DNA from 4 places in the Streptomyces sp. NPDC006294 genome. Region 4 is predicted to be linked to each of the others. Evidence: riboswitches for the same ligand, from Rfam matches in the RefSeq annotation. Region 4 holds a riboswitch; each other region holds the start of a gene.

Region 1 (2,189 bases), on a different contig from region 4:
GGGGGACGGCCGAGGCGGACGCCCTGGCCGAAGCGCTGGCCACGCTCGCCGGCCTCGGCCTGACCGAAGACCTCGTACGCCGTCGCCCCGGCCGGCTGTCCGGCGGTGAACTCCAGCGCGCCGCGCTGGCCCGCGCCCTGCTGGCCCGGCCCCGTGTGCTGATCTGCGACGAGATCACCTCCGGCCTCGACACGGTCACCCGGCGGGCGATCCTCGACACGCTCGCCGGACTCGTGCGCGACCGGGGCGACCTGTCCCTGGTCCTGATCACACACGACCTGGCCACAGCCGCGACGGCCACCCGCATCGCCGTGCTGGAGGCCGGCGACCTCGTCGAGGAGGGACCGGCGCGGCAGCTCCTCACCGCCCCGCGACACCCGTTCACCGTCCGGCTGATGGAGACCACCGCACGACTGCCGACGCGGGCACGCGCCTGAGCCCGGTCCGGGAGGCGGACCGGCCCGACCCCCGTGCTCGCGTGAGCCGCATCCTCTCGATGACGGAGGTGACAGAGAAGACGGAGATGACGGACGGGCGCCCTTTCGCACACGCTATGCTGCAAGTCGCCCCGCGGGGGAAGTCCGGTCGAAGTCCGGCGCTGACCCGCAACGGTAGGCGGAGCCCCACAATGGCCCCGCGAGCCCGATCACCCGCGGCGGTGAAGGCTCCTGTCGATTCGCCGTGGACTGCGAGAGGGTGCTGCACAGGGCGCCCCGCGTCCCGCGCCGCGCCTGTGCTCCCGTGGGTGCACGGCCCGAGGCGAAGGCGAACCGCCCGTGGCCACCCCCCTCGAACTCGAACCGGCCGCGCCACCTCACACGGCGCGTACCGGCACCGGCCCCGCGCCGCCCAGGCGTGTATCCCTGCCGCCCCTTCTTGCCGCCCTGTGCGCCGCGCTCGTGCTCTCCATCGTCTGCGGGGCAGGGATGGGGGCGTCGGGGCTGTCCTGGGGCGAGGTGCTGCGGCATCTGTGGGCCGGGCTGACCGGCGGATCCATATCCCCCGACGAAGTCCCGGCGTACACCATCGTGTGGGAACTGCGCTTCCCACGAGCCGTGCTGGCCGCCGTCGTCGGGGCCGGCCTGTCCGCCATCGGCGTCGCCGTACAGGCCATGGTCCGCAACGCCCTCGCCGACCCGTTCGTCCTCGGCATCTCCTCGGGCGCGGCCGTCGGAGCCAATGCCGTCCTCCTCTTCGGAGCCTTCGGCGCTCTCGGCCTGTGGGCCCTGTCCACGGCGGCCTTCCTCTCCGCTCTCCTCGCCATGACGCTGGTGTACACGATCGCCCGCACCGCTGACGGTCTGACCCCGCTGCGGCTCGTCCTGACGGGCACCGCGATGTACTACGGCTTCTCGGCCGTCACCACCTTCATGGTGTTCGCGGCCGAACGCGGCGAGGCTGCCCGGTCCGCGATGATGTGGCTGCTCGGGAGCCTCGGCGGGGCCAGTTGGGCATCCGTGCCGATCGCCGCGGGAGCCGTGCTCGCCGGTCTGGCCCACCTCACTGTGGCGGCGCGCCGTCTGAACGCCCTGGCGATGGGGGACGAGACCGCGGCCGCGCTGGGGGTGGACGCGAGACGGCTGCGCAAGGAGCTGTTCCTGGTCTGCGCCGCCGTCACGGGGGCGGTGGTCGCCGTGAGCGGTGCGATCGGTTTCGTCGGCCTGATGGTTCCGCACGCCGCACGGATGCTGGTCGGCGCGGACCATCGCCGGCTGCTGGCCGTCGCCCCGCTCGCGGGCGCCGTCCTGCTGATCTGGGTGGACATCCTGTCGCGTGTGGTGCTCGCTCCCGTCGAACTGCCGGTGGGCGTACTGACCGCCGTCATCGGCGTGCCGTGCTTCGTCCTGCTGATGCGCCGCCGCTCCTACAGTTTCGGAGGCGCCTGATGCGCGTCGAGACAGCTGCACTGACCGTCGAGATCGCCGGCGCGCGGCTGGTGGCGGAGGTCACGCTCCGGGCGGACAGCGGGCAGGTCGTCGGGCTCGTCGGGCCCAACGGCAGCGGCAAGTCCACGCTGTTGCGCTGCGTCTACCGGGCGCTGCGCCCCTCGGCCGGCACGGTCCGGCTCGACGGTGAGGACCTGCACACCCTCAGCGCGCGCGAAGGCGCCCGCCGCCTGGCCGCCCTGCCCCAGGAAGCGGTCACCGAGTTCGACTTCACGGTCGCCGAGGTCGTGGCGATGGGGCGGC
Region 2 (2,189 bases), on a different contig from region 4:
CCGAAGTAGTACGCCAGCACGCCCGCGCCGAGCGCCGCCTGCAGGGAGAACAGCGCCGACTCGATCTCGCCGGACGGCGGTTCGTACAGCGGGGAGAACCAGGGCTCGTAGTCCGGTTCGAGCTCCGTGATCGCCGTCTCGGCCTCCCCGTCCGAGCCGGTGAACGGCTCGGCCTTGTGGTCCCCGAGCCCCAGCACCAGGGGCAGGACGGCCAGGGCCGCAACGGCCAGCAGGAGCAGGGCGTTGATCCTCGCGTTACGGTTCATCGGACCGTTGCCTCCTTCTTCGCACCCGGAACCAGCACGCCCAGCCTGGTCAGTTCGCCCTTGCTGGACCGGCTGAGCAGCCGCATCACCAGCACGGTGAGCAGGCCCTCGCTGACCGCCAGCGGGATCTGCGTGAGCGCGAAGATCCCGCCGAACTTCGCCAGCGAGCCCGCCACGCCGCTGCCCGGGTCGGGGAAGGCGAGCGCCAGTTGGACGGTGGTCACGCAGTACGTGGACAGGTCGGCGGTGAACGCGCCGAAGAACACGCTCACCATCAGCGGCGCCCCGGACCGGCGCAGCAGCCGGTACACCCCGTACCCCGCCCAGGGGCCGACGACCGCCATCGAGAAGACGTTGGCGCCGAGCGTGGTCAGACCGCCGTGCGCCAGCAGCAGTGCCTGGAAGAGCAGCGTGATGGTGCCGAGTACCGCCATGATCGGCGGTCTGAACAGGATCGCGCCGAGACCGGTACCGGTCGGGTGCGAGCAACTGCCGGTCACCGACGGGATCTTCAGCGCCGACAGGACGAACGTGAAGGCGCCCGCAGCGCCGAGCAGCAGGGTCGAATCGGGATTGGACCTGACCTCGCGGGTCAGGGCGCGTACGCCGTGGACGACGAACGGGGCGGAAGCGACGCCCCAGGCGGCCGCGTGCAACGGGGGCAGATACCCCTCGGCTATATGCATGATGTGGGAGACCCTCTCCAGCACCTCGTGGATGGACAACGCACCCTGGCCGGTCTCCTGGCTGACGGGTCATGCCGCCCGTACTCCGCCTTCCCGGGCACCACGCGCAGGCGCGGTGTCCCAGTGGCTCCCCGTGAGGGGTCGGAGCCGGACTTCCCGATCACAGTGGCGAGGGCCGCACCGGTACCGCACCGGTTTCCCGAACACCAAGGCCCCGTGACAGTAATGCGCCGACCAGCGACATCACAAGCCGCGCACGGGCGCACCGGGCCGCGACGGGGTGAGCCGTTCGCCACATCCGGGCCGGGGGCGGCGGCGCGGGTGGCTGTCCGCGGCCGCGGTATGTCCGGGTTCGCGGCGGCGGCGCCGCACGGTTCACGGCCGCCGCACCTCGCCTCTCGCGGCGGCGGTGCCCGAGGGGCCGCCGCAGCCGTACGTCACACTTTGCGGTAGTCGTACGCCTCCGAGGCCGCCGCCTCCACCGCGTCCAGGTCGGCCCCGGCGGAGGCCGTCACCAGGGCCGCCACCGCGCCCTCCACGAACGGCGCGTCCACCAGCCGGGTCCCGTCGGGCAGTTCGTCGCCCTCGGCCAGCAGCGCCTTGACCGTCAGCACGGCGCTGCCCAGGTCCACCAGGACCGCGACGCCCGCCCCGCCGTCGACCTGCTCCGCCGCCGCGGTGATCAGTTCGGCGCTGGTGCCGAGACCGCCGTCCGGGGTCCCGCCGGCCGGCGCCACCGGGGCCGTACCGCCGCCGCCCGCGAGCCCCTTGGCCAGTTCGGCGACGGCGGCGGCGACCTCCCTGCTGTGCGAGACCAGCACGATCCCGACCTGCCCGCCGCCGCTCATGCCGTCTCCACCGTCTCGGCGAGCGCGGCGACCAGCAGGGCGGAGGACGTGGCTCCGGGGTCCTGGTGGCCGATGCTGCGCTCACCGAGATAGCTCGCCCTGCCCTTGCGCGCCTGCAACGGCACCGTCGCCAGGGCCCCTTGCTCGGCCGCCTCGCGGGCCGCGGCGAACGACCCGGTGCTGTCACCGAGCGCCGCCACCGCCGGCTCGAGGGCGTCCAGCATCGTCTTGTCGCCCGCCTTCGCGCCGCCCAGCTGCGCCACCGCGGCGACCCCCGTCCGCAGCGCCTCCGCGAGCTGCGCGGGCGTCACCTCCGCGTCGTCGCCCAGCGCCTTGCCGGTGCGCCGCAGCAGCGTCCCGTACAGCGGGCCCGACGCGCCGCCGACCGT
Region 3 (2,189 bases), on a different contig from region 4:
CGCGAAGGACGCCTCCACGGGGCCCGCGTTGGGGCTCGGGTGCTTGGCGGCGTCCGCCCGCCAGGCCCGTACGGCGCCTCGCGGGTCGGGCCCGCCCAGGGCCGCCAGCACGGCGGTCAGCCGGGCGCCCGGCCAGCCGGCGACGTCGTCGAGGCGGGCCGAGGCCCAGCCGTAGCGCCGGTGGCGCGGCGACCTGTGGCCGACCATCGCGTCCAGGGTGTTCACCGCCCGGAAGCCCACCAGCCCGGGCACGCCGGCCACGGCGCCCCACACGAGGGCGCCCACGACCGCGTCGGAGGTGTTCTCGGCGACGGACTCCACGACGGCGCGGGCGATCTGCTGCTCGTCCAGGGCCTGCGGATCGCGGCCGCACAGATGGGGCAGCCGCTCGCGCGCGGCCTCGACGTCCCCGGCGGCCAGCGCCTCTCCGACGGCCGTGGCCTCACGGCCGAGCGTCGTGCCCCCGAGGACGGCCCAGGTGGCGGCGGCGGTCAGGGCGAGCGAGGCGGCGGGGGAGCGGCGTACGGCACGTGCGGCCAGGGCCGCCGCGGCCACGGCTCCGCCGGCGCACAGCGCGGTGTGCAGGGCCCCTCGGCCCCGGTGGTCACGCCACAGCGCACGCTCGACGGCGCCCGCGGCCCGCCCGAACACGGCGACCGGATGCCCCCGGCGGGGATCGCCCAGGAGTCGGTCGCCGACGAGGCCGGCCGCGGCGCCGTACACGAAGATCCGGTCGGCGCGCACGGGATCAGCCGTCCGAGGGGAGATGTCCGCAGGGACGGGGTCCGACAGGCAGTGCGGGCAAGGCGGGCAGTGCAGACAGGGCAGTACCGCGGCCGGGCATGGCAGGAGTCCTCACTCAGGGTCCGCGCCCTGGTTCGACGTGACCGGCGGCGAGAGTTCCTGGCTCCCCGGGTGGTGTCCCCGGGTGACAGTGGCGGGACCGCGCCGGATTCGCACCGGACTTCCTCTTCTGCCGCCGTAGATGGCCCCGGCAGTCCACCATGTGCGCGAACGCCCGTCAACTCACCCTTGACCTGCTGCGGGACAGTGTGCGCAGTCCCACACGGGCGGACACGCGAAGGCCGGGCCGGACCCACCCGTGGGTGCGTCCGGCCCGGCCTCCGTGCGGCTATGGGACGTCAGGTGACGATCAGATAGATCCCGTAGGCCACCGCCGCCGCGCAGAGCGCGAAGCACGCGTACGCGCCGGTGCGGGTCAGCACGCCGGAACCGGCGGTCTGCGTGCCGGACCCCTGCTTGCTCAGGCCCACGATGCCCAGGGTGAACAGGCCCACCAGGGCGACGGTGGCGACGAGGCTCACGCCGAACACGGAGCCGAGGGCTACCCAGTCGATCTTCATGCTGCTGCTTCCTTACACCGCGGCCGGACGGACCGGCTCGGGGTCGGCGGGGGCCGGGACAGTGGTCTTCAGTTCGCCGACGGGCGGCGGGGTGACGGCCGTGACGGCGTCCGTGACGACGTCCGCGGGCTCCTCGGTGTCGACGTCGTTGACGTTGGTGTGGTCGACGACCTGACGGCGCGAGATGAACCAGATCGCGATGCAGGAGCCGACGAGGAAGGCGGCGACGGCCGCGACACCCCAGCCGCCCTGCTTGGTGACGTACTCGGAGATCGCCGCGACGAGTCCGGCGGCCGGCAGGGTCAGACCCCAGGCCACGAACATCCGGGTGGCGGTGGACCAGCGGACCACGCCGCCCTTGCGGCCGAGGCCCGCGCCCATGACGGCGCCGGAGCAGGAGTGCGTGGTCGACAGCGAGAAGCCGAGGTTCGAGGAGGCGAGGATCACGCTGGCCGCGCTGGTCTGGGCGGCGAAGCCCTGCTGCGGCTGGAGGTCCGTGAGGCCCTTGCCCATGGTGCGGATGATGCGCCAGCCGCCGAGGTAGGTGCCGAGCGCGATCGCCATACCGGCCGAGACGATGACCCACATCGGAGGGTTGGACCCGGGGGCGACGACATTGCCGGCGACCAGGGCGAGCGTGATGATGCCCATGGTCTTCTGGGCGTCGTTGGTGCCGTGCGCCAGGGAGACGAGACCGGCGGAGGCGATCTGACCGGCGCGGTACCCCTTGGCGGTGGCCTTCGCGTCGGTGTTCCTGTCGACCCGGTACGTCAGCCGCGCCGCCAGCATGGCGGCGAGACCGGCCACGACCGGCGCGGCGATGGC
Region 4 (2,189 bases):
AGATACAGCTGTCCCGGATTTCGCGTTTCTTGACCGTGGGCTCGGCCCTGACCGGAGCTCTTCTGCTCTCCGCTGCGGCAGTGGTCACCGCGGTGACCTGGCGCCAGGTGGACATGCGACCGTATAACGCGGCAGGTGGTGTGCTCCTTGCACTGCTCCTGGTGGTGTTCGTCTTTGGCCGGCGCATGAGCACCGGTCAGCCGAAGGGGGTGGAGCCGAAGTCGGTTGCGGAATTGAGACTAGAAGTCGACCTTTTGGAGGAGCGGCGCATCCTCGAAGCGTCCACCGGGGCACGGTCCTCGAAGGATCGGCAGCACTCCTACCGGGAGTCGATCCCGCAGGAGATCGACCGGTTGCGGCGCGAGACGCGGCGTTATCGACGGGTGCACAACTTCTTTCAGTGGGGCCTCTTCGTTGCGTCAGTGGCCATGATGGTGACCTCGGCCGTCTACGAGCAGCCGCAGCCCGGCAAGGCAATTATGATCTCTCTCGGGGCATTCGTGTCGCTGACCACTGCGGTGACTGGCTACTTCAAGTACCGGGAACGCGCTTTCAACCTTCAGCAGACTTCCGACGCGATCGAACAGCACGTCACTGCCTTTGACTTGGCGATCTCCCCGTACAACCAGCAGGACGAGGCGGCCAACCTGGAGAAACTGGCCGAGAACGTCGAGACGCTGAGGGTAGAGCAGCGCAAGCGCCAACAGCAGCTAGAGCAACCCAACCAGGGACAGCAAGAGGTCATCTGACTGGCGGCGGCTGGACTGCGGTCAGACGCCCACCTCGCCCGAGACCCTCGAGGTCGCACGGGCTGGAGTGCACCGCTCTGCTGCCCTGGTTCAGTCCTTCACTTCCGGGCCGTGGTCCGCACTCCGTGGCCGTACAATGGGCCCTGGACGCAGGGGGATCCGGTGCGAATCCGGAACTGTCCCGCAACGGTGTGCGCCTCCAGGCGTCAGTCCGAGGACCTGCCCATCCAGAACGTGCCCGAGCGTGTCCGCGCGCCCGTGCCCTTCTGGGAGGGCTTCGGGACATCGACTTGAAGCTCGATCCATATGGATCGAGCTTTCTTGCTGTCGACCTCCAGGTCTCTCCAACGAAGGGGCGAGGTCTGTGCGAGCGCGCAGACGAGTTGCCGCCGTCACCGGCGGAGACAGCCAGGAGGACTTCGTGACTATTCAGATCGCGCCGCTGGCGGCCCTGCTCCTTGTCGTGAGCATTGCCGTCGGCATCACGGTCTTCAAGTACACCGCCCGTACCGCCGGCCGCGGCGATCTGGGGACGGCGATTGGCTCGGGGGCTGCCGTGGCGATGGTCCTGGCGCTGCTGCTCGCCCCCGGGTTCGGACAGACCCCGGCCAACCCCGCGACATCGACGACCACCCCGGGCGCGGCCGAGCCTGTCCAGTAGTCGACGGTTAGGTGTGGCGGCGGTCAGTTGCCGACAACCCTCGCAGGCGTTGCGTTGTCGGCTGCTGCTGCTGCAGAAGAAAATTTCGGTGTGGCGAGCAGCTCCGCCGCGGGTCTGCTGGGTTGCGTTGTTCTGGTTACCAGCCGGCCAGCAGACTGTCACTGGCCCCGAGGGCCTGGCTACTGGGCCATCTGTGGGCCACAGGGCTGAATAGCGGTCGCCGTGCGCTCATAACTGCAGGTGAGACCAGGACGCGCGCGTTACGCGTGGCGGTCTTGAAAACCGTCGTGGCGCGAGTCACCGTGGGTTCAAATCCCACACCCACCGCTTGCAGGTCAGAGAAGTAGCAGGTCAGAGGGCGCGGCTCCGGTTCGGAGCCGCGCCCTTGGCGTTCACCTTGTCTCACCCTGGGGCGGGGTGTCCCACCGTTGACCGGTGCGTGTGGCCAGCCAGGTCGCTCGTCTGCGTCCCGGACCCGAGAGCCACTGCGTCCGAACGAGGCACTCGGGTGCCGGGAGCGGCCCCACTCCGTTCTTCACAGGCCTGCGGGGTGTGCGTCGCCTGCCCGGCCGGGCTGTGGAGGTACCGCGGCAGGTGTCGTCCCGGAGTCGGGGGAGGCTTCCTCCGCAGTGATGCCTGTTCGTCGGATGCCGCGCCGCCGTAGCCGCCCCAGGGCGCGGTAGAAGCGGTCCGGCAGGAACACCGCATCGGCGACGATCATCGCGCCGGAGAACAACGGCAGTCCCATGAGCACCGCGATGTTCACGTGCATGCCCAGA

Evidence for each region. A riboswitch is a leader RNA that binds a small molecule or an ion and turns the genes downstream of it on or off. The one in region 4 is predicted to bind cobalamin.
Region 1: linked by a shared signal. The riboswitch ahead of ACFYOP_RS22005 (iron ABC transporter permease) and the one ahead of ACFYOP_RS15500 (hypothetical protein) in region 4 are both predicted to bind cobalamin.
Region 2: linked by a shared signal. The riboswitch ahead of ACFYOP_RS12100 (energy-coupling factor ABC transporter permease) and the one ahead of ACFYOP_RS15500 (hypothetical protein) in region 4 are both predicted to bind cobalamin.
Region 3: linked by a shared signal. The riboswitch ahead of ACFYOP_RS31830 (cobalamin biosynthesis protein) and the one ahead of ACFYOP_RS15500 (hypothetical protein) in region 4 are both predicted to bind cobalamin.

The regions. Positions count from the first base shown of each region.
Region 1 covers NZ_JBIAHV010000012.1:51,857-54,045, reverse strand. The annotation lists gene ACFYOP_RS22010 (ATP-binding cassette domain-containing protein) at 1-437, shown strand, start outside; cobalamin riboswitch at 540-673, shown strand; gene ACFYOP_RS22005 (iron ABC transporter permease) at 777-1,886, shown strand; gene ACFYOP_RS22000 (ABC transporter ATP-binding protein) at 1,886-2,189, shown strand, end outside.
Region 2 covers NZ_JBIAHV010000006.1:92,262-94,450, forward strand. The annotation lists gene ACFYOP_RS12095 (energy-coupling factor ABC transporter substrate-binding protein) at 1-266, opposite strand, end outside; gene ACFYOP_RS12100 (energy-coupling factor ABC transporter permease) at 263-952, opposite strand; cobalamin riboswitch at 982-1,178, opposite strand; gene ACFYOP_RS12105 (PTS fructose transporter subunit IIA) at 1,390-1,800, opposite strand; gene dhaL (dihydroxyacetone kinase subunit DhaL) at 1,797-2,189, opposite strand, start outside.
Region 3 covers NZ_JBIAHV010000025.1:19,132-21,320, forward strand. The annotation lists gene ACFYOP_RS31830 (cobalamin biosynthesis protein) at 1-744, opposite strand, end outside; cobalamin riboswitch at 878-1,011, opposite strand; gene ACFYOP_RS31835 (hypothetical protein) at 1,143-1,364, opposite strand; gene ACFYOP_RS31840 (inorganic phosphate transporter) at 1,377-2,189, opposite strand, start outside.
Region 4 covers NZ_JBIAHV010000008.1:21,962-24,150, reverse strand. The annotation lists gene ACFYOP_RS15505 (DUF4231 domain-containing protein) at 1-749, shown strand, start outside; cobalamin riboswitch at 871-991, shown strand; gene ACFYOP_RS15500 (hypothetical protein) at 1,171-1,410, shown strand; tRNA gene ACFYOP_RS15495 (tRNA-Ser) at 1,624-1,739, shown strand; gene ACFYOP_RS15490 (HTTM domain-containing protein) at 1,946-2,189, opposite strand, start outside.